2 regions of the Mesorhizobium sp. C089B genome follow, and region 1 is predicted to be linked to the other one. Evidence: riboswitches for the same ligand, from Rfam matches in the RefSeq annotation. Region 1 holds a riboswitch; the other holds the start of a gene.
What was found. A riboswitch is a leader RNA that binds a small molecule or an ion and turns the genes downstream of it on or off. The one in region 1 is predicted to bind S-adenosylmethionine.
Positions count from the first base shown of each region.

Region 2: linked by a shared signal. The riboswitch ahead of NLY44_RS26610 (O-succinylhomoserine sulfhydrylase) and the one ahead of metX (homoserine O-acetyltransferase MetX) in region 1 are both predicted to bind S-adenosylmethionine.

Region 1 is NZ_CP100469.1:3,830,910-3,846,082, reverse strand. Features, by position in the region: gene yddG (aromatic amino acid exporter YddG) at 1-360, shown strand, start outside; partial or broken gene NLY44_RS19000 (lysoplasmalogenase family protein) at 357-1,030, shown strand; gene NLY44_RS18995 (cupin domain-containing protein) at 1,027-1,458, opposite strand; gene gloB (hydroxyacylglutathione hydrolase) at 1,479-2,246, opposite strand; gene NLY44_RS18985 (class I SAM-dependent methyltransferase) at 2,365-3,147, shown strand; gene NLY44_RS18980 (ABC transporter ATP-binding protein/permease) at 3,285-5,105, shown strand; gene NLY44_RS18975 (DUF1194 domain-containing protein) at 5,170-5,958, shown strand; gene NLY44_RS18970 (glycosyltransferase family 2 protein) at 6,010-6,945, opposite strand; gene NLY44_RS18965 (DUF1330 domain-containing protein) at 7,141-7,512, shown strand; gene metW (methionine biosynthesis protein MetW) at 7,520-8,134, opposite strand; gene metX (homoserine O-acetyltransferase MetX) at 8,131-9,300, opposite strand; SAM riboswitch at 9,360-9,437, opposite strand; gene hisC (histidinol-phosphate transaminase) at 9,564-10,673, shown strand; gene NLY44_RS18945 (prephenate/arogenate dehydrogenase family protein) at 10,678-11,613, shown strand; gene NLY44_RS18940 (sugar kinase) at 11,621-12,544, opposite strand; gene NLY44_RS18935 (DUF2125 domain-containing protein) at 12,669-13,667, opposite strand; gene NLY44_RS18930 (gamma-glutamylcyclotransferase) at 13,792-14,325, shown strand; gene NLY44_RS18925 (aldo/keto reductase) at 14,491-15,173, shown strand, end outside.
Region 2 is NZ_CP100469.1:5,412,364-5,427,536, reverse strand. Features, by position in the region: gene NLY44_RS26665 (hypothetical protein) at 1-431, opposite strand, end outside; gene NLY44_RS26660 (YiiX/YebB-like N1pC/P60 family cysteine hydrolase) at 1,108-2,367, opposite strand; gene NLY44_RS26655 (hypothetical protein) at 2,815-3,135, opposite strand; gene NLY44_RS26650 (XRE family transcriptional regulator) at 3,314-3,757, opposite strand; gene NLY44_RS26645 (LysR family transcriptional regulator) at 4,097-5,104, opposite strand; gene chvE (multiple monosaccharide ABC transporter substrate-binding protein) at 5,394-6,464, shown strand; partial or broken gene mmsA (multiple monosaccharide ABC transporter ATP-binding protein) at 6,617-8,148, shown strand; gene mmsB (multiple monosaccharide ABC transporter permease) at 8,270-9,430, shown strand; gene araD1 (AraD1 family protein) at 9,632-10,627, shown strand; gene NLY44_RS26620 (ABC transporter substrate-binding protein) at 10,801-11,571, opposite strand; gene NLY44_RS26615 (2'-deoxycytidine 5'-triphosphate deaminase) at 11,673-12,767, opposite strand; SAM riboswitch at 12,908-12,985, shown strand; gene NLY44_RS26610 (O-succinylhomoserine sulfhydrylase) at 13,043-14,233, shown strand; gene NLY44_RS26605 (ceramide glucosyltransferase) at 14,245-15,173, opposite strand, start outside.

The DNA.
Region 1 (15,173 bases):
ATTGTCACCTGGTTCTGCGCCGCCACGGCAGCCCTGTCTCTCGTCTGCCATCTTCTGCTGGAAAAGACGGTGCTGCCCGATGGTCCCGGCCAGTGGCTGGCGGTGCTTGGTTTGGGGTTGATGCCGGTGGGCGCGGCCTTCTACGCCTGGGATATCGGCGTAAAGCGCGGCAACATCCAGGTGCTCGGCGCGGCAAGCTATGCGGCGCCACTGCTGTCGACATTGGTGCTGATCGCGGCGGGCGTTGCCGAGCCGTCGCTGCGTATCCTGGCGGCCTGCGTGCTGATCACCGGCGGCGCGGCACTGGCGGCGAAATCGTTGTTCCTGCGCAAGGCGGCAACGGGTGGGGCAAGCGCATGACGATGCCGTTTGCCGGCGGCATCGACGCCAACGCCAATGCAACATTGATTTTTCGCTGGTGGCGGCAGTGATCTACGCCTTCACCCTGGATATGCGGCCGACGCTGGCCCGCTCGGCGGCAAAGACGCTGGCCGTGGCCATGCTTGCGGCACTCGCCTTCATGCAAGGTGGGCCGCTGTTGCTCGTCGTCGCACTGCTGCTCAGCGGCGTCGGCGATGCCTTCCTGTCGCGTGACGGCGAAAAGGCCTTCCTCGGCGGGCTGGCCAGCTTCCTTGCGGCGCATGTCCTCTATGTGCCGCTCTTCCTGCGCAGCGGCGGCGGGCTGGATGTGCTCAGCACCGAGACATGGCGCGGCGCCATCGCGCTGGCCATGGCGGCCTTCGCAGTCGTCATGCTGGCAGCACTCTGGCGCCGTGTCAGTCCCGGCCTGCGGGTGCCGATCGCCGTCTATATCGCGGCCATTCTGGCGATGGGCATCTCGGCGTTGACGCTCGACAATCCGTGGGTCATCGGCGGCGCTGTTATGTTCATGGCATCGGACGGGCTGCTTGCCGCGGAGAAATTCCTGGTTCCGGCAATAGCACCCTATCGCGCCGGCATCCGTTATGCGGTCTGGGTGCTGTACTACGCCGCCCAGCTCTGCATAACTCTTGGTTTTCTTCTGGCCTAAGGCTGCCAGCCCGGCTCGGCCATTTCAAACGCGGCGAAGTCGAAGCCCGGCGCCACGGTGCAGCCGACCAACGTCCATTCGCCGAGGCTGCGCGCCGATTGCCACCAGCCGGCCGGCACGACGATCTGCGGCCGCTCGCCCGCCGCAAGTTCAATGCCGAGCACCTGCTCGATCACCTGGTTAACCTTTGGACTGCCTTCCTCCCAGATTGACAGCGCCAGCGGTGCTCCGGCATGGAAGTGCCAGACCTCGGCCGCGTCCTTGACCCGGTGCCAGGCCGAAATCTGGTCCTGTTCGAGGAGGAAATAGATCGCCGTCGAATGGCCACGCGCGCCACCGGCGCCGTCGCGAAAGGTCTCGGCATACCAGCCGCCTTCCGGATGCGGCTTGAGGCCGAGCGTGGCGATGATTTCAGCGGCGCTGGTCATGGCTGATCCCGGTACGATGCTCAGAAATTGTCCTTGCGCTTGCGGATTTCCGCGAACACTTCGGCGTCCGGGGCCGCCTCCATACCGAGATGCTTGCGGATCGCCGGGTCGTGCCAGCGCAGGAACGGATTGGTCGACAATTCCTCGCCGATCGTGGTCGGCAGCGTCGCCTTGTTGTCGGCGCGCAGGGTCTCGATTTTGGCGGCGCGTTCCCTGAGCGCCGAATTGGTCGGGTCGACGGTCAACGCAAAGCGGGCGTTCGAAAGCGTATACTCATGGCCGCAATAGATGACCGTGTCCGCCGGGAGTGCGGCGAGCTTCTTCAGCGACTCATACATCACCGGCGGCTTGCATTCGAACAGCCGGCCGCAGCCGAGCGCGAACAAAGTGTCGGCGGTGAACGCCACTTTCGAGGCCGGAAAATGATAGGAGACATGGCCCGCAGTGTGGCCGGGCGTGGCGATGACATCGATCCGCTCGCCGCCGAGATGGACGACCGAGCCTTGCCCGACGGTCTCGTCGATGCCGGGGATCTTTTCCTTTTCAGCCTCCGGTCCGACGATGCGCAGCTTGAAGCGCTCCTTCAGCGCCAGATTGGCCTCGACATGGTCGACATGGTGGTGGGTGGTCAGGATCATCGTCGGCTTCCAGCCGGTACGCTCGATCGCGGCAATGATCGGCGCTTCTTCGGGCGCGTCGATAATGGCGGTCTCGCCGCTTTTCGGGTCATGCACCAGCACGCCGAAATTGTCGCTGCGGCACATGAACTGTTCGATTTCGACGGGCATTGGCATCTCTCCATCTGTTGGCGCAGACATAGGGCGCTTGGCCGCCGATGTCACTCTAGCTTTGCAGAACGTGCCGGCTTTGTTGAACTTGGGCGGCATCGCAGCTACCGTCCCGCGCATGCATTCCGATATCGTCGATCTCCGCTCCTTCTATTCGACCACGCTCGGCCGCCTGGCTGAACGCTCGATCACCATGGCGCTGTCCTCAATATGGGCAACAGTGCCCAATGAGCGGCTGGTCGGGCTCGGCTATACCTTGCCGTGGCTGGAGCGGTTCGGCACCGATGCCGAGCGGGTGTTTGCCTTCATGCCTGCTACGCAAGGCGCCGTCGTCTGGCCGGCGAACGGGCCGACGGCTACGGCGCTGGTCTTCGACGAGGAACTGCCGCTGGTCGATTCCTGCATCGACCGCATGCTGCTCGTGCATTCGCTCGAACATGTCGAAAACCCGCGCGAGACGCTGAACGAGATCTGGCGGGTGCTGTCGCCGGCAGGGCGCGTCGTCATCGTCGTGCCCAACCGGCGCGGTGTCTGGGCGCGGTTCGAGCACACGCCGTTCGGCAATGGCCGGCCGTTCTCGCGCGGCCAGCTGACAGAATTGCTGCGCGAGGCGAATTTCACACCGGCTTCCTGGTCCGACGCGCTGTTCTTCCCGCCATCGCCGCGGCGCTTCATGATGCGGTTCCACAATGTGCTGGAGCGCGCCGGCCGGCGGTTCTGGCCGATCTTTTCCGGCGTCATCGTGGTCGAGGCGCAGAAGCGGCTCTATCAGGGCGTGCCGGTCGCGCAGCGCGCCTCGCGCCGTGTCTTCGTGCCGGTACTGTCACCGCACGGTGCGACGCGGCTTGGCCGCCGGGCGGAAGGGGTGACATCGACGACGCGTCAGGTGACACCTTCGTGATCATCATGAAAACTGGTGTTGCGTGGGTTTTTCCCACCTATCTGTCGCAGATGCATTCGCGGTCCGTTTGAGCGGCGGATGCCTTCAAGTCTCTCCATCTGGTTTCAGCAACGCTTCTGAACGCAAGGACCTCGTGCATGGCTGATCAACCGGACAAGTCCGCCACCGTTCAGCCGGTAACCGTCGAAGCCAGCAGCCTGCGCGATCAGGTAGCGACGATCAAACGGGCGCTGATAGGCTCACCGGTGCGCAAGTGGCTGGTCTGGACGTCGGTCGGCATTATGGCGGTCATCGTCGCGACGTCGATCGGCCAGGTTCTGCTCAACCGCTGGAACCAGCCTTTCTACGATGCGCTGGCGCGTCGCGACATGGCGGCCTTCCTGCATCAGCTGATGATCTTTGCCGTGATTGCCGGCACGCTGCTGCTGCTCAACATCGCTCAGACCTGGCTCAACCAGATGATCCGGCTGAAGCTGCGCGAGGCGCTGACGCTCGACCTGATCGACCAATGGATGCGGCCGGCGCGGGCCTTCCGGCTCGCCAATGCCGGCGCCATCGGCGTCAATCCCGACCAGCGCATGCAGCAGGATGCCGCGCATCTGTCCGATCTGTCGACGGACCTCGGCGTCGGCCTGCTGCAATCCTTCATCCTGCTGGTGTCGTTCGTCGGCGTGCTTTGGCAACTCTCGTCGGGCTTCGTCTTCCACATCAACGGCTGGTCGCTGGCGATACCGGGCTACATGGTCTGGGCCGCGTTCCTCTATGCCGGCATCGCCTCCTGGCTGAGCTGGCTGGTCGGGCGGCCGCTGATCCGCCTCAACAGCGACCGCTACACCCGCGAGGCCGAGCTGCGTTCCGGGATGGTGCGCGTCAACGAGAATGTAGACGCCATCGCGCTCTATCACGGCGAAGCCGATGCCAAGAGACGGCTCGAAATCGACCTTGGCACGGTGCTGGGCGCGATGCGAAACATCTACAAAGCGCAGATCAACCTTTCCTGGGTGACCGATACCTATGGCTGGATCACCGTGGTGGCGCCGATCCTTGTGGCATCGCCGGTCTATTTTTCAGGCGATATCAGCTTTGGCGGGTTGATGATGGCGGTCGGCGCCTTCAACCAGGTGCACTCGTCGCTGCGCTGGTTCATCAACAATATCGGCGGCATCGCCGACTGGCGCGCCACGCTGATGCGCGTTGCCGACTTCCGCATTGCGCTCGATGAAACCGATGTGTTGCACGACAAGGAAAAGCGCATCGAATTCGGCGATAACGCCAATGGCAGCCTGACCTTCGAGAAGCTCCAAGTGGCCTCGCCGGAGGGCTGCACCAAACTTTCAGACAGCCATGTCGAGATCCATCCCGGTGAGCGCGTCATGATCACCGGCGACCCAGGCGCCGGCAAGACATTGTTCTTCCGCGCCATTGCCGGCCTTTGGCCCTGGGGCAGCGGGCGGATCGGCTTGCCGGCCGGAGAAACGCCGATTTTCGTGCCGCGTGTTCCGTATTTTCCTGCCGGCACGTTACGCGAAGTGCTGCATCCGAATGGCTCGGCGCCGGCTGGCGATGCTGATTTTGGGGCGGTGCTGGCCGAGGTCGGCCTCGAGCGGCTGTCATCCTTGCTCGACCGTTCCGCACGCTGGGAGCGGGAACTCAACGATGACGAACAGCGGTCGCTGGCCTTCGCCAGGCTGGCCTTGCGGCAGCCGAAATGGGTGATCATCGACGAAGCGATGGACGCGTTCGATGGTCCTTCGCTGCGAAGGGTACTGTCCATGCTGGAGAAACGCCTGCCGGAAACCGCGATCCTCAACATCGGGCGCGGACTGCACAATGGTCATTTCTTTCCACGCGCATTGAACATCGTGAAGGATACGGGTGCTGCGCCATTGAAACCCGCCCGAGTCAGGACCGGCGCCATCGACCCGCCGCCGAAAGCGGCCGTGCGGCGAAAGAAGTAGAAGGGGCTTTATTTCGCCGCGATCGCGGCGAAGATTCACGGGTCGAAACATCCGTGGTGCGGCCATGCTCGATGCGCTCAGCCTGCTTGCCTGCCTTGCCTGCACCACGCCCGTGGCTGCCCCGGCCGTTGCCGTGGATGTCGAACTGGTGCTGGCCGTCGACATATCACAGTCGATGGACGAGAGGGAGTTCGCGCTGCAGCGCGCTGGCTATGTCGAGGCGCTCAGGCATCCCGATTTCATCAAGGCCGTGCGCTCGGGAACCACCGGGCGCATCGCGCTTGCCTATTTCGAATGGGCGGGCGTCGTGCGCGAGGATGGCGTCATCGCCTGGCAGGTGATCGACAGCGCAGAGAGCGCCAACGCCTTCGCCGACAGAATAGAAGCGCGGCCGTTCCGCAGCTTTCGCGGCACCTCGATTTCCGGTGCGCTTGCCTTCGGCGCCGGGCTGTTCGAGGGCACGGGGTTCGATGCGCCACGCAGCGTCATCGACATTTCCGGCGACGGTCCCAACAACACCGGGCTGCCCGTCGCCACGACACGCGATGCGGCGGTGGCCAAGGGCATCGTCATCAACGGCCTGCCGATCCTGATCAGCCCGTCGCCGACGTTCAGCCATCTCGACCAGTATTATGACGACTGCGTCACCGGTGGGCCAGGCTCCTTCGTGTTGCCGATCTATGCGGCCTCGGAATTCGCCACCGCCATACGCCGCAAGCTGATCCTGGAGGTGAGCGGCATCGCCGATGCGACCGTGGTCCCGATCGATGCCGCCGCACCCATGGACTGCCTACAGGGCGAACGCGACCGGCGGCTATATTCCGACCCATATCTGCCGGAACTCGACAAATGAGGTTTGAGGCAGTTCGGAGGGGAAAGCCGCTGCGCGGCTTGTCGGCAAACTTCAGGCCGGCCGTGCACCGTATTTGTCGCGAAATTCGGCATAGAGATCGCGGCGCCAGCGCCGGCCGCCGACATAGCCACGCAACAGCTGCGGCAGCGAATAGCCAAGCGCCTTCGACGACCGGTTGGCCATATAGCCGGAGAACGCCTGCGAAACCCTGCCCTTGAGTGCATCGGCGATGAGCTGCCGGGCGATCATGTAAGGCGGAATGTAGGGGTAGCGGTCGGCGATATAGGGGTGCTTGTCGATCAAGCTCGCATAGGCTTCGACATAGCCGTCCCGGCGACCGGAGATCGAATTCTCCGAGTTGTACTTTTTCCAGTCGATCACTTCGGACAGCTGCGCGCCGCTGCGACGGGCAAAGCGCAGCAACAATTCGCGATCCTGCATGCGCGTGACGTCACTGTCGTAGCCGCCGATGGCCAGCAGCGACTCGCGCCGGGCGGTGATTGCCGACCCGGCAATGAAGATGGTCTGCGCGACAAGGGCCCGCTCCAGCGAGTCGCGGCTCAGCAGCGCCTCGCGGTTGACGCAGTTGGTGCGGCGATTGCCCTTCAGCGACACGAAGGAACTGATCAGCACTTCGAGTGAGGGATTGTTGTCGAACTGCTCCAGCGTCCGCGCCAGGCGATCCGGCAAATAGACGTCGTCGGAATCGAGGAATGTCACCACCGGCGCCTGCGCCCGCTCGATGCCGGCATTGCGGGCGGCATTGGCGCCGCGCCATTTCGAGCCAACATAGATCAGCCGTGGATCGCGGATTTCGGCAAGTGCGGCTGCCGTACCGTCGGTCGAGCCGTCATCGACGACAATGTGTTCGAACCGGGGAAAATTCTGCGCCAGCACGCTCTCCACGGCGCGCACCACCTTGCTGCGGCGATTGTGCGTCGGTGTGATCACCGAGATCAGCGGAGCGAGGTCGGTTGCCTTGGACATGTTGCTTCGATTGTGCCCCGAAATGCCTGGAGGCCGGAGGTTTTGATGGTCGCCGTCCAAGCCTTACCCCGGGATGGCATTCGATTCGACGCTACAAAAAACCAGCGGCAATGTCATCACAAACTGTTGAGCCAGGACGCCGTAAGCCGGCCGATTACCCCAGACGTAATCGACCGATGGCCATCATGTCTGCAGATTGCGCCAACGAAGCCGGTCGTCGGGCTTCGATCTCACAGGGAGTTCAGCCGTGCCGCCTACGCCGTCGCCCATATGCGTCAAGTCACAATGGGCCCGCAGATTGTCGAGTATCTGCAGAGGATCGACGCCACATTGGAGCCGTTCGGCGGCCGCTTCCTTGTCCACGGCGGCGACATGGACGTGGTCGAAAACGAATGGCCCGGGCATCTGATCGTCATCGAGTTTCCGGACAGGGCGCATGCGTGGGGCTGGTACGATTCATCAGCCTATCGGGAGATTCTGGCCTTGCGCACCGACAACTCCCACGCCGATGTGATCATCGCCGATGGCGTTCAGCACCCGCACAAGGCGACGGACGTGCTGGAATAGGGGCAAACTACCGCTTCAGCAAGAACACCGCTTGCTGGCCGAAGAAATTCCAGAACCACCATGGCATCGACAGTCCGATCTTCTGGCCGTTGCCGTCGAGCGCGGTGGCTTTCTCGACCGAAGCGCCGAGTTCCTCGACCAGATTGACGAAGTCGCGGATGGTGCAGAAATGGATGTTGGGCGTGTCGTACCAGGAATAGGGCAGGTCCGCGGTCACCGGCATCCGGCCATTGACGAACAGCGACAGCCGCACCCGCCAGTGGCCGAAATTGGGGAAGGAGACGATGGCGCGGTTGCCGATTCGCAGCAGCTCGTCGAGCACCAGCTTCGGGTTGCGGGTCGCCTGCAGCGTCTGAGACAGGACGACGAAGTCAAAACCCTTGTCTGGATAGAATTCGAGGTCGGTATCGGCATCGCCCTGGATGACCGAGAGACCGCGCGCCACGCATTCATTGACGCCGCGCTGTGACAGCTCCAGCCCGCGGCCGTCGACCTGCTTGGTCTCCTGCAGGAGTTCGAGCAGCAGGCCGTCGCCGGAGCCGACATCGAGCACCCGCGACTGCGGCGGTATCAGGTTGGCCACGACTTCGAGGTCGACGCGCTGGCTGCCATTGACGCTCATGAGGCGAGCCCCCTTGCGCGGGCCGCCGAGCCGATGAAGCCCTTGATGGCGGCAAACAGTTCGGGTTCATCGAGCAGGAAGGCATCATGGCCGCGGTCGGTGTCGATCTCGACGAAGGAGACGGAGGCGCCGGCGGCGTTGAGCGCATGCACGATCGAGCGGCTCTCCTCGGTCGGGAACAGCCAGTCCGAGGTGAAGGACACCAGGCAGAAGCGGGTCTTGGTCCCGGCAAAGGCATCTGCCAACCGGCCGCCATGGTCGGCGGCGAGGTCGAAATAATCCATCGAACGGGTCATGTAGAGGTAGGAGTTGGCGTCGAAGCGGTCGACGAATGTCATGCCCTGGTGGCGCAGATAGCTTTCGATCTGGAAATCTGCGTCGAAACCGAAGGTCAGCGCTTCGCGGTCCTGCAGATTGCGGCCGAATTTCCGATGCAGGGCGGCTTCCGACAGATAGGTGATGTGGGCGGCCATGCGCGCCACGGCGAGCCCCTTTTCCGGGCGCTTGCCGTGCTCGAAATATTTGCCGCCATGCCAGTCCGGATCGGCCATGACGGCCTGCCGGCCGACCTCGTGGAAGGCGATGTTCTGCGAGGAATGGCGTGCGCCTGTGGCGATCGGCAGGGCCGAGAAGACGCGCTCGGAATAGCACGATGCCCATTCCAGCACCTGCATGCCGCCCATCGAGCCGCCGAGCACGCAAAACAGCTTTTCGATGCCGAAATGGTCGACCAGCATCAGTTGCGCCCGCACCATGTCGCGGATGGTGATGATTGGCAGGTCGAGGCCGTAGGGCTTGCCGGTGGCGGGATTGGTCGAGGCCGGACCCGTGGAGCCGAGGCAGCCGCCGATGACGTTGGAGCAAATGACGAAGAAGCGGTTGGTGTCGATGATCTTGCCGGGACCGATCAGCACTTCCCACCAGCCGGGCTTGCCGGTCACCGGATTGGTGCTGGCGACATGCTGGTCGCCGGTCAGCGCGTGGCAGACCAGGATGGCGTTGGTGCGGGCATCGTTGAGGGCGCCATATGTCTGGTAGGCGATCTGGAACGGCGACAAAAGCGTGCCGGCGTCGAGCTTCAGCGGCTTGTCAGGGCCAAAACGCAACACAGGGCTCGACGGGTTGTCGGCCTCGTTGTTGGTTTTTGTAGCGCGGAGCGCGGCCATGTGACTCTCCTTGCCCGCCGTCAGGCAATAAAAACCGGCAGTGCGATCGCAAAGCCGGTTACGTCACGCAAACGGCCCTTTAGCGAGTTGTTTAACGTGGCTGCAAGCCGACCGGCCAAATCACCACGGAACTGTTGCGTTCTTCTAGAACTCGTGCGGCCCGGCGTCAACGGCCAGCTATTGCCCGCCTCTCGACATTCGCGGCTACGGCTTGTATTTCCGCTGCGGCCTCCGGACGGAGGCATTCTCGATGGATTTGCGACATGGACAAGACAGCGGACAAGGCACGGCCGACGCCCCGCGCGGGCATTATGGACATCGACGCCTATGTGCCGGGCAAGAGCACGGCACCGGCCGGCGTCGCCAAGGTCCATAAATTGTCGTCGAACGAGAACCCGCTCGGCCCGTCGCCGAAGGCGATCGAGGCCGCGCGCGAAGTGGCTGGCAAGCTCGATGTCTATCCCGACGGCACCGCCCGCCGGCTGCGCGAGGCGATCGCCGAGGTGCATGGCCTCAACCCGGCAAACATCATCTGCTCCAACGGTTCCGACGAGATTTTGGGCCTGCTGGCGCAGACCTATCTGGCGCCAGGCGATGAGGCGATTTTTACCGAACATGCCTTCATGGTCTACAAGATCTACATTCAGTCGGCGGGGGCCAAGCCGGTTGCTGTGAAGGAAACCGAGGAGCGCGCCGACGTCGACGCGATCCTGGCCGCGGTGACGCCGCGGACCAAAATCATCTTCCTCGCCAATCCCAACAATCCGACCGGCACCTATCTGCCGTTCCAGGAGGTCCGCCGCCTGCATTCCACGCTCCCGGGCAACGTGCTTCTGGTGCTCGACGCGGCCTATGCCGAATATGTCAGGCGCAATGACTACGAGGCCGGCATCGAGCTGGCGGGCAGCGCACAGAATGTGGTCATGACCCGCACCTTCTCCAAGCTCGGCCTTGGCGGCGCGCGCATCGGCTGGATGTATGGCCCACTGCACATCGTCGATGCCATCAACCGTATCCGCGGCCCTTTCAACGTTAACGCAACAGCGATCGAGGCCGGCATTGCCGCCATCCGCGACCGCGCCCATGTCGAGCGCAGTTCGTTGCACAACGAGACCTGGCTTACCTGGCTGAATGAAGAGCTGACGAAGCTTGGGCTCAGGGTGACGCCCAGCGTCGGCAATTTCGTCCTCATCCACTTTCCCGACGACAAGAAGCATTCGGCTGAGGCGGCGGACGACTACCTCACCCAGCGCGGCTATATATTGCGGCGCGTTACCGGCTATGGCTTTCCCAATGCGCTGCGCATGAGCGTCGGCACCGAAGAAGCCAATCGCGGCGTTATCGACGCCCTCACGACGTTCCTGAAAAGCTGAAACAATGACATCACCGATGTTTGAAAAGATCGCGCTGGTCGGCATCGGCCTGATCGGCTCGTCGCTGGCCCGCGTTATCCGCCGCGAGGGCCTGGCCCGCCATGTCGCCATCGCGACGCGCAGCCCGGCCACGCTGGCGCGGGCGAAGGAGCTCGGTCTTGGCGAGAGCTACACCACCGGCGCCAGGGAAGCGGTCCGCGACGCCGACCTGATCATCGTCTCGGTGCCTGTGGGATCGTCGGGCGAGGTGGCGCAAGAGATCGCGCCGGGGCTGAAAAAGGGCGCCATCCTCACCGATGTCGGTTCGACCAAGGCCTCCGTCATTGCGCAAATGCAGCCCTATGTACCGGACGGCGTGCACTTTATTCCGGGGCACCCGCTGGCAGGTACGGAGAAATCGGGCCCGGATGCGGGTTTCGCCGACCTGTTCGAAAACCGCTGGTGCATCTTCACGCCGCTGCCGGGAACCGATCCGGCCGCGCTGGAAAAGCTGTCGGAATTCTGGCGGCGCTGCGGCTCCAACATCGACTCGATGGACCCGCAGCATCATGACATGACGCTGGCCATCGTTTCGCATCTTCCGCACATCATTGCCTACAACATCGTCGGCACGGCCGACGATCTGGAATCGGTGACCAAGTCGGAAGTGATCAAATATTCGGCTTCCGGTTTCCGCGACTTCACCCGTCTGGCCGCCTCCGACCCGACCATGTGGCGCGACGTGTGCCTGCACAACAAGGATGCCATCCTGGAAATGCTGGCGCGCTTTTCGGAGGACCTCGCCTCGCTGCAGCGGGCGATCCGCTGGGGCGACGGCGACAAGCTGTTCGACCTGTTCACCCGCACCCGGGCCGTTCGCCGTTCGATCATCGAGGCCGGCCAGGATATCGACGTGCCGGATTTCGGCCGGCAGGCGGTCGAGCACCCGGTGAAAAGTTAAATCTGTTTCAGACGGGCCAGGTCGCCGCGACCATGGCCATTGCCTCGTCCCTGTTTGGCGCCCCCAGCCGGCCGCCGAAGCGCTGGCATTTGAGCGCGGCCGCCGCGCTGGCAAAGCGCAACGCCTGCTCGATCGGCATGGTTTCCGCCAACGCGACAGCAAAGGCGCCGTGGAAAACGTCGCCGGCGGCCAGCGTGTCGACCGCCTTGATCTTCGGCGCCGCGATGTGGCGCACGCATCCGGCGGACCGGTCATGCCACCAGCTTCCCGCGGCGCCGCCGGTCACCGCGACAAAGGCGTCTGTGCGGCTGGCGAGGTCGGCGCAGGCGGTTTCGGGATCCAGCGCGTGGTCGCAGATAATGCGTGCAGCCGTCTCCGAAGCGACGATGTGCGAAGCCAGCGGCAACAGACGCTCCAGCACCTCCAGCGGCGCCGTGTCGGCGTCGAGGATTGCCGGGCAACCGGCGTCGCGCGCGGCGGTCAAGGCAAGAGCGGCGGCGCCCGGCCAGCGCACATCGACCAGCACGGCATCGAAGCCGGAAAGATCGGCGACAGGCACCGCCTCGGGGTCGGCCTGCGCCTTTGGGTCGTAGAAGGGCACGATGATGCGCTCGCCATGAGCGTCGACCAGGATCGCGGCCAGCGCCGAGCGGGCGCCTTCGACGCGGCGGACAAAGCGGCAATCGACGCCCTCGGCCTCGATGCCGGCCAGCAATTGGTCGCCGACGGCATCGTCACCTGCACTTGCCCACAGGAACACCTCGGCGCCGAGACGGCGGGCGGCGCAGGCAGCACTTGTCGCCATGCCCGAGGCGATCTGGATGCCGTCCGAGGCGATGAACTTGCCCTGATGCGTGGGCAGGGTTTCGACGCGCAGGATGGTATCCAGCGTCAGCGCGCCAACGCTCAGCAGTTTCACCGGTCGGTTCATGCGTCGGCTTGCTCGAGCATGATCTCTCCCCAAAAGCCGTTGCCGCTCTTTGCGATCATGCTCTATCTCTTTGTTTTAACGCAATTCCGGACGGAAAACTGCTCACACTTTTCCTGGAATTGCTCTAATCGAGCGGCTTTATCTTGCCCAGCGGAATGAAGCCGAGCGAGACCTTGCCCTTCACCACCTTGAGCGGCATCGACGGTTCGTTGCCGAGCAGCGCCAGACCGGCAAAGCCTTGCTCGATCTGGCTCTTCTGCTCGGGGATTGCGGTGGCGAGGATTGCCGCCACGGCTTTGGGATCCTGCAGCTTGATCGTCAGGTCGGCATTGACCTGGCCGTTGGCGTCGACCGACACCGGGCCGGAGACGGTGATGCGCGCGGTTCCCGACGACAGATCGAGCTTGTGGATGCCGACCGCCTGGCCGCGCAGGCTCCTGGCCTGCGTCTTCATCAGCGCGACGCCGTTCTTCAGCGTCGCGTCGCCGCTGCCGTCGAGCGGCGGCAGCACGCGCCCGCCGATCGCGTCGGCGTCGATCTCAAGATCGGTGAAGCTTCCGGTATAGCCAAGGTCCTGACCGTCCGGCCGCAACTCGCCCGCCGCCGTTCCGGCGCTGAACAGTGAAACCGGGTCGGTGTCGTCGGCCGGATCGGTCTGGCCGGACAAGCTCTCGGCCTGCAGCGAAATGCTGCGTGGCAAGGGCCAGGAGAGCTTGGCATTGGCCTGCAGATTGTCCCAATCGATCCATAGCGGCGCCATCCCGGGCACCGAGGTCCGCAGTGGCCCGCGCAACTCGGCGGCGGGCGACAAAGGCCGGATGAGTTCTGCAACGAAGTTGAAGCTGCCTGCCGAGGCGGCAACGTTCCTGGCGTCGTCCTCGTAAGCCAGATTGTCACAGGAGATGGCAAAACGCAGGGGGTAGCCGCTGACGGTGAGGTTGGCGCAGCCGGCCTCGATGCCTTTGTCCTTGAGCGAGGCCACCGCCTTGTCGGCTTCGCTGCTGACGCGACCGGCGACATAGAACCAGACCGCGCTGTAGGCGCCGAACAGCATAACGACCAAGGCAGCGAGCCACATCAGCCGGTGGCGAAACTTCGACGGACGCTCGTCACTTGACGTCATGCTGCGGCTTTCATTAACGCGGGCGTGTTGCGGGTGGACTGTGGCTTACGCAACAAGCAAAAAGAACAGAAGAGCACCGATTCCGATGCGGCGGCGTCACTCTCGTGCAATCAGGCTTGGCGATATGGGCGATTTTTGGGTTTTTGGCTACGGCTCGCTGATCTGGCGACCGGGATTCGCCCATGTCGAGACACGGCGCGCGCGGCTTTACGGCTACCGCCGGTCGCTGTGCGTCTATTCCTTCGTGCATCGCGGCACGCGCCAGCGGCCGGGCCTGGTGCTAGGCCTCGACCGTGGCGGCTCCTGCATCGGGCTGGCCTTTCGCGTGCCCGGCGAGCTGCGCGATGAGGTGCTGACCTATCTGCGCGAGCGCGAATTGGTGACCAGCGTCTACCTCGAGCGTGTGCTCGATGTCAGCCTCGACGGGAATGGGGCGGCCGCGGGAGAGAGAGTGAAAGCGGTCGCCTATATCGTCGACCGCCAGCATGAGCAGTATGCCGGCGGGCTCGACCCCGCGCATGCGGCAGGTGTTATCCGTGGCGCCGTCGGCCAGTCCGGAAACAACGAGGACTATGTGCTCAACACGCTGCAGCATCTCGCGGCGCTGGGTATCAGCGACCACTGGCTGGAAGAGGTGGCGAAGCGGATCGCCTCGTGAGCCAGTAGACCACGGCGAGCCTGCAGGCGAAGCTCTCGCGCCTTTGTGAAGCGCTGGCCCGCTGGAAAAATTGGCTGAGGCCTTTGACCTCGGCGCGGCGAGACCTAGCTTAGCTGCGGCCCGAAGCATTCGGGTCGCCCGCCGCCAGCCCCACGGAGCCCCGTCTTGCAAAAACGCCGTCTCGGTCAAACCGACCTTTCCATCGCGCCGCTGGTCCTGGGCGGCAATGTCTTCGGCTGGACCGCGGACGAGAAGACCTCCTTCGACCTGCTCGACCGGTTCGGCGACGCCGGCCTCAACGCTATCGATACCGCCGATGCCTATTCGCGCTGGGTGCCCGGCCACGCGGGCGGCGAGTCCGAGACCATCATCGGCAAATGGATGAAAAGCCGCGGCAACCGTGACAAGATCATCGTCATCACCAAAGTCGGCTCGGATATGGGACAAGGCAAGAAGGATCTGTCCGCTGCCCATATCGAAAGGGCAGTCGAGGCGTCGCTCAAGCGACTGCAGACCGATGTGATCGACCTTTATCTCTCGCATTGGCCGGACCCGACAACCCCTTATGAGGAGACGCTCGGCGCCTACCAGAAGCTGCTCGCTGCCGGCAAGGTCCGCCATATCGGCGCCTCGAATCTTGACGCCGGCCAGCTGCGCGCCGCGCTCGATGTTGCCAGCCTGCGCGGGCTGCCGCGCTACAGCGTGCTGCAGCCGGAATACAATCTCTACGACCGCTCATCCTTCGACGGGCCGCTGCATGATCTGTGCGTGGCCGAGGATATCGGCGTCATCACCTATTTCAGTCTCGCCAAGGGGTTTTTGAGCGGCAAATACCGTAGCGAGGCCGA
Region 2 (15,173 bases), 1.6 Mb from region 1:
CCGATTATGCCCTGCACATCTTTGCGCACCTTTTCGGCCCACGTCTTCTTGGCACTGAACGCAAACGCCCAGCGCTCGCGCGCGGCCCTTAAATCACCGATGTAGGTCTGACTGATCTGGTCACTGACCGGATAGGTCTCGCTATCGACCTTGCTGTCTCCGCCACCTTCTGGACCTGTCTGTGGCCGCAGGTTTGGACAGATAACACGCTCGCATAGCTTGCGGCAGAAGAGTTCAAAGTCCTGAGTCTGATTGCGATCTGTGATCGTATCGAGTTGGAAGCTAAGCGTCGGGCCATCAAGCACATATGACGAGCGGTCGCTGGTGTCCGAGTAATATTCCGGTCGGAGTTGCCGCATGAATTGCGAGGGAGTTATGCCCAATCGCAGTTCATCAGCGGCATTCTCAGTCGGGTTCAGCTTCCTTCCCATTCCCATTCCCATTCCCATTTAGATATATCGGAAGTGCCTCGATTAACATCTTTCGCGGTCGAAGATCGCCGCTTTCGATGTGGAAAATTCTTACAGTGAGCGGGTCAAGATGATGGCGCGACCGCATTTGTTGCCGAAAGCGCTTGGAGCGACTCCCGCCGGGACTCTGTATGGGACGATGGTTTGCGGGGGAATGCCGATGTAGGCATTGTCGGGATAGCCGTCCCGAAAGCCGACATTCGGCTTCCGGCCCCCAATTGCTAGTCAGCAATGCGCCCACTTTCGGACGTTCAATGGCCAGACGCCATGTCCTAAATGCTGCCATAGCGCTCGGCGCGGTCAATGGCTGAGATGGGGTGGAAGCGGACTGGCAGGTTTCGGGCGGATAAGTCGAGAAAGCTGGCTTTTACGCACTTGGCCAGCTTCGGCTGCAACGAGCGCATTTTTGACGGTCTAGTGTATGCCTACGCACGAGTGCGAAAAGGAGGCGCTACCCTAGCGTGCCCTTCCAAAAATCGCAGAACTAACATTGTGGAACTAAGCTGTTGATATCGTTAGTATAATGGTACTTTTGTTAAATCACATGCCTCTCGGAAGATATCGGTATACGACACCCGACACACACCGAGCGCATAAGCCGAAACACACCCCTGCAGGCCCTTGAACCAAGCCCGCGTTAGCGATCGAAAAACGGATCCAAGATGTATCCCATCCGGCGCCTGATCTCGAGGCAGTCCTCACAGAGGGAGAGCGAGGGTACGCCCGGGTTCACATCGGCCTCGTTGGCGATACGGTAGGCATGGGCGGGCTGGTCGCCGCACGTTGAGCAAACATATGGAGAGTCCTCCTGTTGAACCGCATATTTTGAGAGGGCGTTCAGGTTCGCATCAACCACCTCCACAACCCTGAACCACTCAGGGCTGTGGGGCGCGATCTGCTCCATGTCTTGGGCAAGATCGTCAGGATGGTGCGCCCGAAGCCAGGAATATGCGACCTCCCTCCGCGATTGGTGGTTGCGGGTTAGCGTTTCATACAGCGCGATCTCAAGTTCGAGCGACGGCCGTGGGAAATCTTTGAAGACGCGTTTCAAAGTGGCCAGGTTTTGAGCATATCTGATGCCCCCGGTGTAAGCCTCCCGAACCGTACTGATACAATAGTGCCTGACGCTTTCTCCGCGCTGCTGCGCCATCAACGTATGGTCATAACGCGATGGGTGGAGGTCAATGTCTACCTGCCAGAGGTCAAGGAGCCCACTGTCATGGAGTGCCTCGACGACATACGGGTCGGCGTCGGGATGCCTGGCCCGAAACTTCAGTAGGTCGTCATGATTCTCAACGTCCGGGGCGAATTCCCGAATTCTCTTGAAGAGCGTTTTATAAGCTTCCTTCGACTTTTCAATCGCGTTGTCACTGGTGCTCCACCATTCAAACTCTTCCTTGCTCACGGTTTCCGTCTGCACGGGAAGCTCCTGGAGCAGCGGGCTGTTGCGCAAAACCTCGGGCGAGCAGTAATCCGGGTCGGGCACTAGTTCGAAGCCCGCTTTTCCATAAGCCTGGGCTACCAGTCGGGAACAGAACTGCTGGCGTGATCGTGGCTTACGAACTGCAATGACTGATCGGGCTGCTTCCGGCAACGAATACCGAGTGCCCACTTGAGACCGTGCATATTCGGTAATTGCGGCGAGTTTCTCGGGACTGACACCTTCCCTCAGGCGGAAATGGAAGACGCTTTCGTCGTCTTCGAAAAACAGCCTCTGAATGTTGTGTGCGAGAACCCCCTCCATGGTGGAGTCGATGAAGGAGCTGTGCTGAACGCAGATCATCGCGTGAGAAACCTCACCCCAGGTGACACCGCGCACTATTTTGCCGCTTACGCCACGGCGCGCAGAAAACAGAATGTCTCCCGGCCGGATGCTATCGCCAATCAAACGCTTCATGGCCCGCTGTATACCGCATCGGCGCGAAGAGACGCCAGCGCCAAGCGCCCGATTGTCTGGCAGATGACCGCTTTCTGGACATCGTTTAGCTCAACCCGCTCCGCGGTGCGCTGCGGCCCAAGTATGTCCAAAATGCGTGTCAGGGTTTCAGAGGTCCAGCAAACCCTACGCTTCTTCGCCGTGCATCAGCGGCGTCTGCTATTTGCTGGTCCACTCATAAGCAGACCGGCTTGCGAGCCCAACTCTACCCGTTGGCGCAGCCAAACGAATGGCAAGTTTCGGGCGGCGACAGAAGTAAATCGAACGGCGACCATGGGGTCGTTTGCTGAACGTCGGCTTTTCGCGGACTTCCACAGAAGCCTGCCATTCTGCTGTCGGCCCAAAATGGGACTGTGACGGCTTAGCGATGCGCGTCGGTCTGTGAGCGTCCCAACAAGCATCGATGTGTCAGTCATCTGCCTGTCGCATTCGGCGTCGTTTCTCATTCAGCCGTTTCTCCGGCGGCCATGCGGTGATGACGTGCTTGCCGTCCCACAGGACATAAATCCTTTCGCCGAGACGATCGATCCTCACGGAGTAGATAGCCGTCTTTTTCGATCGCGTTTCGATCAGCTTGGCGTAGCCGCTCTTGATGTCGTGGACCATGCCGGAGAATTCACCAGGCCCAAGCACAATCCTGTAGCGAATGAGTAGCTGTCGATGAAAATGCCAGTCTTTTTCCGGGATGGAAGCGCCGGTCCATCGTGGATTGAAGTAAGGCCTGCTCATCGGCGGTTGATCGATATCAAGAAATGCCGGAGTCGCTGAACTCGATCCAACGTTGGGGCTGGGTCGGTATCGCCACTCGCGAGCCTGATGAATTCAATCCATGCGAATTCATTGGGCGTGATAGCTGCCGCGGTGCGCCGCCGACACGATACCAGCGACACTTCGTCATGAGCGCCCGTCACTTGCCGAAGATCCCGCGCAACGCAGCTCGAGCCCTCAATGTGAGGCTCGGATCCGAGTAGTTGGAAGCCTTTCGGATCTCCTCCAGCCAAGCCGTCTCGTTTCCAGTTACAAGGGTCCCGAAAATCTTCCGGATGGCCAACTCTGTCGTCTCGCCGCCAAGCTGCTCGACGGCCATCATGAACAGGAGAGCTGGATCGACCTCCAGCGCATTTGCTAGCGCCGGGACGCGATCGAGCGGCAGCTTGCTATTACCTTTCTTGATGTTGGTCAGCATGTTGTGTTGCGCAAAACCGGCCTCGCTTGAGATAGCCGCCTGTGTTTTTCGTGGCTTTAGTTCCAGAATTCGTCGCTCTACAAATTTAGCCAGACGGGTCTCGGAGTAAGGCCTGATCGTTGCTCTCTTCACCATCGATTCCTCTATAAATTTCAGTGCCAGCACATGCTGATACTGAATTTATAGCTATCGATCTGCGGGTTAATGCTAATTTGGCTAGGCAAAGGGCTAGACATTTGATTTCGCCTCGCGGACAGCCCGGGTTGCTGCTCGATCTCATTGCCCTGAGGGCAACGCGGCTGTCGAAGCTCTTGGACCTCGCACTAGGAGGACAACGCGCTGTCCTAAATCGTCTCAATTTGGTTTTACACAGTCCTTGAATCTATTGCGTAATTAGCAATCGAAAAGGCCTCAGTTTTACACCTAAGCCATTGAAGCAAGAGAAACACACCCAGCTTCCCAAGCTGAACGCGAGGGTTCGATTCCCTCTACCCGCTCCAGTTCCTATCCCACTTCCCGCAAGATAAAATCGTGCAGCATCTTGGCTGCCGGCGACAGCACGCGGTTCTTCACCGTGATCAGGCTGTAGGGGCGGACCTCGATGTCGAACTCGGTCTGGACGACATCGATGGCGCCGGCGAGACCGTCGGGGTTCTGGATGAATTTTGCCACCTGGATCGACACCGGGGCGATGGCGTCGGACTGCGCCACCATGACCAGTGTGAGCAGCAGCGACGAGGTGTTGAGGATGCGGTCCGGCAGGGCGATGTTGCGGTTCAGGAAATTGCTCTCCATCGCCTGGCGCAGCGGCGACCCGCCCGACTGGAACACCCAGTCAAAGGCGGCGGTGTCCTCCAGCCTCACCGCCTTCCCATTGTTTAGAGGATGGCCGTTGCTCAGCGGGTGGCCTCGGCGCACGATCAGGCAGGCCTTCTCGACGCCGATGACGCGCGATTCGAACAGGCGCGGATTGAGGTCTTCGGGGACACGGGCGATGATGAAATCATGGCGCGTGGCGATCAGTTCGCGCGCCAGCACATTCGACGTCTCGACCTGCATGGTAATCTCGATGCGCGGATAGAGGCGGCGTATCTCGCGGATCGCCGGGACCGCCAGTTCGATCGCCGGCGCCGTCACCGCGCCAAGGAACACCGAGCCGCCCTTGCCGGCCTTGAGCTCCGATATTTCGCGGTCGGCCTCGCGCATTTCGAGCAGGATCGAGCGCGCGCGCCGGGCCAGCGCCTTGCCGTAAGGGGTGAGCGTGATGCCGCGCGGCAGCCTTTCGCAGAGCTTCACCTCGAGCACCGCTTCCATCTCGGAAATCATGCGCGAGGCCGCCGGCTGCGAGATGTTCATCACCTGGGCGGCAGCACTCACCCGACCGTGATCGTCGAGTGCTGCGATCATGCGCATGTGACGCAGGCTCAAGCCGCTACGCAGAAGTGTCTCGCCATCGCCCGGCAATTCATCGTAACCGCTTGAAATTCCCTGAGGACCTCGTAAAGCCGCCATGCCTTTTCCCGCTTCCGCCACTGTTCCAGCCCGGTTTAGTCATATACCGGTTTTGGTATAGCAACCACCGAAGATCGCATTTGACAGTTATGGCAAAGGGTCACACTTTCGCGCGTCCTCAAGACTTGACGGTCGATGACGAGCAAAATCGTATCGATTTAAATCTGAGGGCCGATTGGGAGGATACCGGAGATCGATTATGACGGCGGCGGCGCTTTGGCGCATCCGCCCGACTGCGCGGCCCGCGAAGCCCCGAGGTGTCGCGTCCATCAACCAGGGAGAGTTTTACGTGAAAATCATCAAGACACTGGCCGCCGTCGCGGCCCTTGGCATCGCTGCCATGACCTACTCGGCGCATGCAGCCGACAAGGGTCTTGTCGGCGTGCTGATGCCGACCAAGACCTCGCAGCGCTGGATCAATGACGGCGATGCCGTCAAGTCCCAGCTCGAAGCTCTCGGCTACACGGTCGACCTGCAGTACGCTCAGGACGACATCCCCAACCAGCTCAGCCAGCTGGAAAACGAAATCACCAAGGGCCCGAAGGCGCTGATCATCGCTTCGATCGACGGCACGACCCTGTCGGACGCGCTGCAGAAGGCCGCTGACGCCGGCGTCGTCGTCGTCGCCTATGACCGCCTGATCAAGAAGACCGCCAATGTCGATTACTACACCACCTTCGACAATTTCGGCGTCGGCGTGATCCAGGCGAACTCGCTGGTCAAGGGCCTCAAGGAGCGCTTCCCGAACACCAAGCCGTGGAACGTCGAACTGTTCGGCGGCTCGCCGGACGACAACAACGCCTTCTTCTTCTACAACGGCGCAATCTCGGTGCTGCAGCCGCTGATCGATGACGGCTCGATCAAGATCAAGTCCGGCCAGACCGGCATGGACAAGGTCGGCACGCTGCGCTGGCTCGCCGCCACCGCCCAGGCGCGCATGGACAACCTGCTGTCGGCCAACTACTCGGACGGCAGCCGCGTCGATGGCGTTCTTTCGCCCTATGACGGCCTGTCGCGCGGCATCACCGCTTCGCTGCGCGCCGTGGGTTACGGCACCGACGCCCAGCCGTGGCCGATCGTGACCGGCCAGGACGCCGAGACTGCTTCGGTCAAGCTGATCATCACGGGCGAGCAATACTCGACCGTGTTCAAGGACACCCGCGAACTGGCCAAGGCCACCGTCGAACTCGTCGACAAGGTGCTCTCGGGCGGCAAGCCGGACGGCCTCGATGAAAAGACCTACAACAACGACGTCAAGGTCGTCCCCTCGATCCTTTTGACGCCGCATGAGGTCGACAAGTCGAACTACCAGGCACTGGTCGTCGACTCCGGCTACATCAAGGCCGACGAACTGAAGTAATCCGTTTATAAAGACAGGGGTCCTGCGCGACGCAGGACCCCTGTCCGTTCACAAGCGACCCCGGTATTGTTTCTACCGGACTTAGTTTGCGTGCATGTCGTTGTCTCAAACCGCAAGCACTTTGGAGCGACATGCAACAGGAGGAGCTTGCCCTGATGACGACGATTTTGGAGATGCGCGACATCACCAAGACCTTCCCCGGCGTGAAGGCGCTGTCGAACGTCAACCTCAGCGTCGAAGAAGGCGAGATCCACGCCGTGGTTGGCGAGAACGGCGCCGGCAAGTCGACGCTGATGAAGGTCCTGTCGGGCGTCTATCCCGCCGGCACATATGACGGCCAGATCATTTTTCAGGGTCAGGAATGCCAGTTCAAAGGTATCCATGACAGCGAACACAAGGGCATCGTCATCATCCACCAGGAGCTAGCGCTGGTGCCGATGCTGTCGATCACCGAAATATCTTCCTCGGCAACGAAAACGCCCGATACGGCGTCATCGACTGGGATGCCAACGAGGCGCGCACCGCTGCCCTGTTGAAGAAGGTGGGCCTCAAGGAGGACCCCAAGACACTGATCACCAATATCGGCGTCGGCAAGCAGCAGCTGGTCGAGATCGCCAAGGCGCTGAGCAAGGACGTCAAGCTTTTGATCCTCGACGAGCCGACCGCGTCGCTCAGCGAGAAAGACAGCCAGGCGCTGCTCGATCTTCTGCTCGAATTCAAGCGGCAAGGCATGACCTCGATCCTGATCTCGCACAAGCTCAACGAGATCAACCGGGTCGCCGACAAGGTAACCGTCATCCGTGACGGGCGCACCATCGAGACGCTGGCCAAGAAGGATATCTCCGAAGACCGCATCATCACCTCGATGGTCGGCCGTTCGCTAGACGACCGCTATCCGCCGCGCGAGCCCAAGATCGGCGAAGTCGTGTTCGAGGTGAAGAACTGGTCGGTCTATCACCCGCTCCATGCCGAGCGGCAGGTGATCAAGGGCATCGACATCAATGTGCGCAAGGGCGAGGTGGTCGGCATCGCCGGGCTGATGGGCGCCGGCCGCACCGAATTCGCCATGAGCCTGTTCGGCCGCTCCTATGGCCGCCGCATCACCGGCGAAGTGCTGCTCAAGGGCAAGCCGGTCGATGTCTCGTCGGTAAGCAAGGCGGTCCAACACGGCATCGCCTATGTCACCGAGGACCGTAAGACCTACGGCCTGAATCTCATCGACCATATCAAGCATAACATTACGCTGGCCAATCTCGACGGCGTGTCGCGCCACAGCGTGATCGACGACATGCGCGAACTTGCGGTCGCCAACGACTATCGCAAGAAGACCAATATCCGAGCGTCCAGCGTCTATCAGATGACCGGCAATCTTTCCGGCGGCAACCAGCAGAAGGTGGTGCTGTCGAAATGGTTGTTTGCCGACCCTGACGTGCTGATCCTCGACGAGCCGACACGCGGCATCGATGTCGGCGCCAAGTATGAAATCTACACGATCATCGCGCGCCTTGCCTCGGAGGGTAAGGCGATCGTGGTCATCTCGTCGGAAATGCCGGAATTGCTGGGGATTACCGACCGCATCTACGTCATGAACGAAGGGCGCATGGTGGGCGAAATGCCGGCGGCGGAAGCAAGCCAGGAAAAGATAATGCGCGCCATCGTCCGGGGAGAAGGAAAAGCAGCATGAGCACCGAAAGCGCCCCCGCCCGCAGGGCAACGTCGCCGACGAACAGCGCCCGCGCATCGCCGTCTCGGCGCTGGCGACGAATTTACGCGAATACGGACTGATCATAGCCCTGATCGTCATCATGCTGTTCTTCCAGTTCACCACGTCGGGGACGTTGTTCAAGCCGGTCAACCTCAGCAATCTGGTGCAGCAGAACTCCTTCATCATCGTGATGGCGCTGGGAATGCTGCTGGTGATCGTATCGGGCTATATCGACCTCAGCGTCGGATCGGTCGCCGGTTTCATTGGCGCGCTGGCGGCAAACATGATGGTCATCTGGCAACTCGGACCGCTGAGCAATCCGCTGGTGGTTTCGATCGTCTGCCTGGTCGCGGGTGGCCTGATCGGCGCCGCGCAAGGGTATTGGATCGCCTATCACCGGATACCGAGCTTCATTGTCACGCTGGCCGGCATGCTGATCTTCCGCGGCATTTGCCAGGCGTTGCTTGGCGGCGGCTCGTCGGTGGGTCCGCTTCCCGACGACTTCAAGATGCTCAGCTCCGGCTTCATCCCGGATGTGATCGGCCCACTGACGCTCGTCCCGCCGGTCGTGAACGCAGCCGGCAAGACCATCATGGGCAGCGGCGTGACCCTGCACATGACGACGGTCGTGCTGGGGCTGATCGCCGTGCTCGCCTATGCCTATTTCGGGGTCCGCACCCGGCGCAAACGAGAACGCCATGGTTATGAGGCCGAGCCCTTCACCCTGTTCGTCGTCAAGACGCTGGTCGCCAGCGCGCTGGCGCTGTTCCTGGTCTATGAGTTTGCCAGCTACCGCGGCCTGCCCGTGGTGCTGCTGGTCATGGGCGTGCTGATCACGCTGTTCGTCTTCGTCACCAAGCGCATGACCATCGGGAGGCGCATCTACGCCATGGGCGGCAATCCCAAGGCGGCGCAGCTGTCGGGCATCAACACCGAGCGGCTGACGCTGATGGTGTTCATCAATATGGGCGTGCTGTCGGCGCTTGGCGGCCTGATCATCGCGGCTCGTCTCGGCCAGGCGGTGCCGGCGGCGGGTCTCGGCTCGGAGCTCGATGTCATCGCCGCAGTGTTCATCGGCGGCGCCTCGGCGATGGGCGGCGTCGGCCAGGTTATCGGGGCGGTCGTCGGCGGCTTCATCATGGGCGTGATGAACAACGGCATGTCGATCATGGGCGTCAATGTCGACTGGCAGCAGGTGGTCAAAGGCCTGGTGCTGCTCGGCGCCGTGATCTTCGACGTCTACAACAAGAACAAGGCCTGACAAGCTTCAGCGAGGCAAGCAGGAGGCATACGGTCGCGGCGCAGCCGGCAAGTTGTCGGCATAAGAAGTCCCCCGAGGGATGGAGCTCGCGAGCGCAATCCGGACGAAGAGTTCAACCCGTGGCGCGGCGAGGTCCGAGCCGCGCAGGTCAAGGTTTGCCAAGGGGCAACCCGGCCAAGGCACATGAGAGAGGATTTCATCATGCTAATCTCCCAGATCCTCGACGACGCCGAGACCATCCGCGTCGTCGCCCGCAATGGCGGCGGCAAGACCAGGATCATCAACGGCGCCCGCAGCGTCTATTCGCTGGCCATGGAAGCCGCGCGCACCGGAACGGGCCTCGCCGCGCTGATCGAGCGCAAGGGGTTCGGTGAAGCGATAGACCTCGACGCCGTCTACAAGAAGGGCCGGCTGGTGTCGCCGATCAACCATCCCGATCCTGCGCATCTGCATCTGACCGGCACCGGCCTGACCCATCTCGGCTCGGCGGCGACGCGCGATTCCATGCACAAGAAGCTCAGCGATGGCGGCGAGGAGCAGCTTACCGATTCCATGAAGATGTTCCGCATGGGGCTCGAAGGCGGCAAGCCGGCCAAGGGCCAGACCGGCGTGCAGCCGGAATGGTTCTACAAGGGCAACGGCACCATGGCGGTGGCGCCGGGCGCCGCACTGATGTCGCCGGCCTTTGCGCAGGACGCCGGCGAGGAGCCGGAAATCGCCGGCATCTATGTCATCGGCGACGACGGCGCGCCGTTCCGCGTCGGCTTCACGCTGTCGAACGAGTTTTCCGATCATGTTACCGAGCGGGTGAACTATCTGTTCCTGGCACATTCCAAACTGCGCAACGCCTCGTTCGGGCCGGAAATCCTGATCGGCGACCTGCCGGCCGACGTCAGGGGCTCATCGCGAATCTATCGCGACAGCAATTTGCTGTGGGAAAAGCCGTTCCTGTCGGGCGAAGCGAACATGTCGCACACAATCGCCAATCTCGAACATCATCACTTCAAATATTCGGCCTTCCGCCAGCCGGGCGACGTGCATGTGCACATGTTCGGCACGGCGACGCTGTCCTTTGCCGACGGCATCAAGACTCAGGCTGGCGACGTGTTCGAGATCGAGGCCGGGGATTTCGGCCTGCCGCTGCGCAACCCGCTGGAGATTGAGCAGCCGGTTAAGGTGGCGGTGAAGGCGCTTTGAGAGCGTAATCTCCCTCCTTGAGGGGAGATGTCGCCGAAGGCGACAGAGGGGGTCGTTGCGCGTGGAGCGCTAAAGTCTTCCGCGGCTGAAAGGCGCTGGCATTCTATGCGCAGCGACCCCTCTGGCCTGCCGGCCATCTCCCCCTCAAGGGGGGAGATTTGGCAGTTCCAACCTCAATAGATATCGAAATCGAAATACTTGGCCTGGATCTTCTTGTAAGTGCCGTCGGCGACGATGGCGTCTATCGCCGCGTTGAGCTTGTCGCGAAGTGCCGTGTCCTCCAGGCGGACAGCGATGCCGGCTTGCGTCTCGGTGCCCTTGACGTCACCGACAAGCTTGCAGCAGCCGTCGCTCGCCTTCTTCAGCCAGTCCATCAGCACGAATTTGTCGGAGATGACGGCGTCGAGACGGCCGTTCTGCAAGTCGGTGATCGCCTCTTCCTGGGTGGGGTAGAGTTTCGCCTCGGCGCCGGCCTTGCCATAGGCGTCCTGCGCATAGTCGGCCTGGGTGGTCGAGGCCTGCGCGCCCACCGTCTTGCCGGCAAGGGCTGCCGGTTCGGTGGAAGTGAGGTCGCTGTCCTTGGGCGCCACCAGCGCCAGCGGCGTCGTGTAGTATTTGTTGGTGAAGGCGACCTGTTTCTTGCGCTCCTCGGTGATGCTCATCGAGGCGATGATGGCGTCGAACTTTTTCGCCTGCAGCGCCGGGATGATGCCGTCCCAGTCCTGGGTGACGATCTCGCACTCGACCTTCATCTGCGCACACAGCGCATTGGCAATGTCGATGTCGAAGCCCTCGATCTTGCCGTCCGCGGTGATGGTGTTGAAGGGCGGATAAGCGCCCTCGGTGCCGATCTTCAATTTCTCCTGCGCCTCAGCCAGCGAGCCGGCCGATATCACCAGCATGGCAGCGCCCGCTGCCGATATGATCCATCTTGAAATCTGCATTTTGGTTCCCCTTGCGCGCCGTTCTCTTGCCGGCCACCGAAAGGCAGCCAAGCATGGTGAGGCAGCGCAGGCAAGTATTTTGCCTGATGGTGATCGAAGGTTCAGCCGGCGGGGCGGAAATGCTTGGAGAGCTTGAGGCCTTGCGCCTGGTAATTCGAGCCGAGATCGGTGCCGTAAAGCGCCTGCGGCCGCTTCAGCATGTGTTCGTAGACCAGCCGGCCGACGATCTGGCCGTGGTCGAGGATGAACGGCACTTCGTGGCTGCGCACTTCGAGCACCGCCCGGCTGCCGGTGCCGCCTGAGGCCGAATGGCCGAAGCCCGGATCGAAGAAGCCGGCATAGTGAACACGGAATTCGCCAACCAGCGGATCGAAGGGCGTCATCTCGGCGGCGTAGAGCGGCGGCACGTGCACGGCTTCGCGGCTGACCAGGATGTAGAACTCGTCCGGGTCGAGCACCAGTTCGCCGGCGCCGCTCTTATAGAGCGGCTCCCAGAAATCGACGGCATCCTGGGCGGCGCGCTTGTCGACATCGACCAAGCCGGTGTGATGCTTGCCGCGATAGCCGACCAGGCCGTTCTGGTCGCCGTCAAGATCGATCGACAGCGCAATGCCGCCGCCGGAAATGTTGGGCGGCTCGGTCGCCACCAGCATCTCGGCGCGGTGCAATTCGTTCAGCTCTGCCTCCGATAACAGCGCGTTGCCGGTGCGAAAGCGGATCTGCGACAGTCGCGATCCGGCGCGCACGACGATCGGGAAGGTGCGAGGACTGACTTCAAGATAAAGCGGCCCGTGATAGCCGGCGGCGATCTTGTCGAACTCATGGCCGCGATCGGTCATCACCCGGGTGAAGATGTCGAGCCGGCCTGTCGAGCTCTTCGGGTTGGCCGAGGCCGACACGTTTGCGGGCAGCGCCAGGCTTTCGAGCAGCGGCACGATGTAGACGCAGCCGGTTTCCAGGACCGCGCCCTCGGCGAGACTGAACTCATGCAATTTCAGCCGGTGAAGCTTGTCGGCCACCAGATGATCGGGACCCGGCAGGAAGGAGGCGCGCACGCGAAAAGCCTTGTCGCCGAGCCTGAGATCGAGGCTCGCCGGCTGCACCTGGTCGACATCAAGCGCGCGCGGCGACTTCAGCGCGCCGGACTGAAACAGCGCGGAAATGTCCTGATCGGGAAGAATGCCTGTCTGCCGCAAAAGGCTGGCTCCGCTCCAAGGTCGGTCTCTTTGTGGCAGGTTCTTGCCGCAAAACCGCTGGATATTATTGCGGAACCTGCCTGGTACAAACCTCTTAATGAAGCCGGCAATTGACGCAAGCGCAGGTGAGGTCTAAAGGGTCGTTATCCCGTGGTGATTTGGCCGGTCGGCTTGCAGCCACGTTAAACAAGTCGCTAAAGGACCGTCGGGCCGCAAGGCCATATGGACCGGTTGCGACTTTCGCGGCCGGTTTTTTTGTGTCTGGAACAAAAGCGATGAGCACCAAGAAGCGTAACTGGAAGCCTCAGACCGCACTCGTGCACGGGGGAACACTGCGTTCCCAGTTCGGCGAGACGTCGGAAGCGATGTATCTCACCCAGGGCTATGTCTATGAAACGGCGCAGGCCGCGGAAGCCCGTTTCAAGGGCGAGGAGCCGGGCTTCATCTATTCGCGCTATGCCAACCCTACCGTCGACATGTTCGAAAAGCGCATGTGCGCGCTGGAGGGTGCCGAAGATGCGCGCGCCACGGCGTCCGGCATGGCGGCGGTGACGGCAGCGCTCCTGTGCAGCGCCAAGGCCGGCGACCATATCGTTGCGGCGCGCGCGCTGTTCGGCTCCTGCCGCTGGGTGGTGGAGACGCTGGCGCCGAAATACGGCATCGAGGCAACGCTGGTCGACGGCACCGACATCGCCAACTGGGAAAAGGCGGTGCGGCCGAACACGAAACTGTTCTTCTTGGAAAGCCCGACCAATCCGACGCTGGAAGTGGTCGACATCGCAGCGGTGGCGGCGCTCGCCACCTCGATCGGCGCCAGGCTGATCGTCGACAATGTCTTCGCCACGCCCTTGCAGCAGAAGCCCTTGCAGCTCGGCGCCCATATCGTCGTCTACTCCGCGACCAAGCACATTGACGGCCAGGGACGCTGTCTCGGCGGCATCATCCTGTCGGACAAGAAATGGATCGACGAGAATTTGCACGACTATTTCCGCCACACCGGCCCGAGCCTGTCGCCGTTCAACGCCTGGACGCTGCTCAAGGGCCTGGAGACGCTGCCGGTTCGGGTGCGCCAGCAGACTGAAAGCGCGGCCAAGATCGCGGATTTCCTGGCAGGACGGCCGGAAATCGCCCGCGTCATCTATCCCGGCCGCGCCGACCACCCGCAGGCCGACATCGTCAAGAAGCAGATGACAGGCGGATCGACGCTGATCTGCCTCGACATCAAGGGCGGCAAGCAGGCGGCCTTCGCCTTGCAGAACGCGCTCGACATCGTGCTGATCTCCAACAATCTCGGCGACGCCAAGAGCCTGATCACCCATCCGGCGACCACCACGCACAAGAACCTCAGCGACGAAGCTCGCGCCGAGCTTGGCATCGGGCCGGGAACGCTCAGGCTGTCGGTCGGTCTTGAGGATACGGACGATCTGCTGGAGGACGTTGCGCAGGCGCTGAAGGCAGCCGGATAGGCCGCGAGGCGTCACGCTCCCGACGAAACCTCTTCCAGTTCGGCCGTCTTGGTGCCGATGGTCATGATGTTGCCGCGCCAGTCGACGGCGCCGCTCAGCCAGCCGCGCGCCCAGATGGCGGGAAGCATCATGTCGCGCACCATCATCGCCGGGACCATGCGCAGCGACAGGTGCCAGCCCTTGGCCGCGGCCAGCGCGCATTCGGGAATGTAGGCCGCCGTCAGCACGGCCAACACCGTGGCCGGCAGGCTGATGCCGGCACTTGCGGCCGCCACCAGCGCCAACGCCAGCGGCACGGCGACGCCGGTCAGGATCTCGGGTGCGAAAAACAGCGGGAAAGTGACGCGGCGCAACCGCGCCCAGCGCGCCTGGCGCGACCAGATGTCGGCAAGTCGGCGCTGCCCCAGTGGTTGCTCGAAAGGCGAGGCAACGAGATTGACGTGCAGGCCCAGTCCGTTGACCAGCTTGGTTGCAGCAGCATCCTCGGCGATCTCGGCGGCCAGCGCGCGGATACCGCCACTGGTATCGAGCATCGGCTTGTTCCACAGCATGCTCTTGCCTTGGGCAAAGCCGAGACCGAGCGCCTCGCCGGCATATTGCCAGCGCGCCTGCAGCGTGTTGAGGAACGCGCATTCGACCTCGGCCCAGAAGCCATCCGGCCGCGAGCCGATCGGCGTCGAGCAGATAAGCCCGGTATTGGTCCGCCAGGCCGCCATCAGGTGCTGGACGTAATCCCTAGGCATCAGCACGTTGGAATCCGCCAGAATAACCCAATGATAGCGCGCCGCTTCCCAGCCCTTGACGCAGTTGTTGAGCTTCGGGTTGCTGCTGACGCGGTCGTCGCCGATCAGCAGCCGGGTCGGCACGTTGGGAAACAGGACGATCGCCCTGTTTATCAGTTCGACGACCGGGTCGTCGGCGTGAGCGACGCAGAAGATCA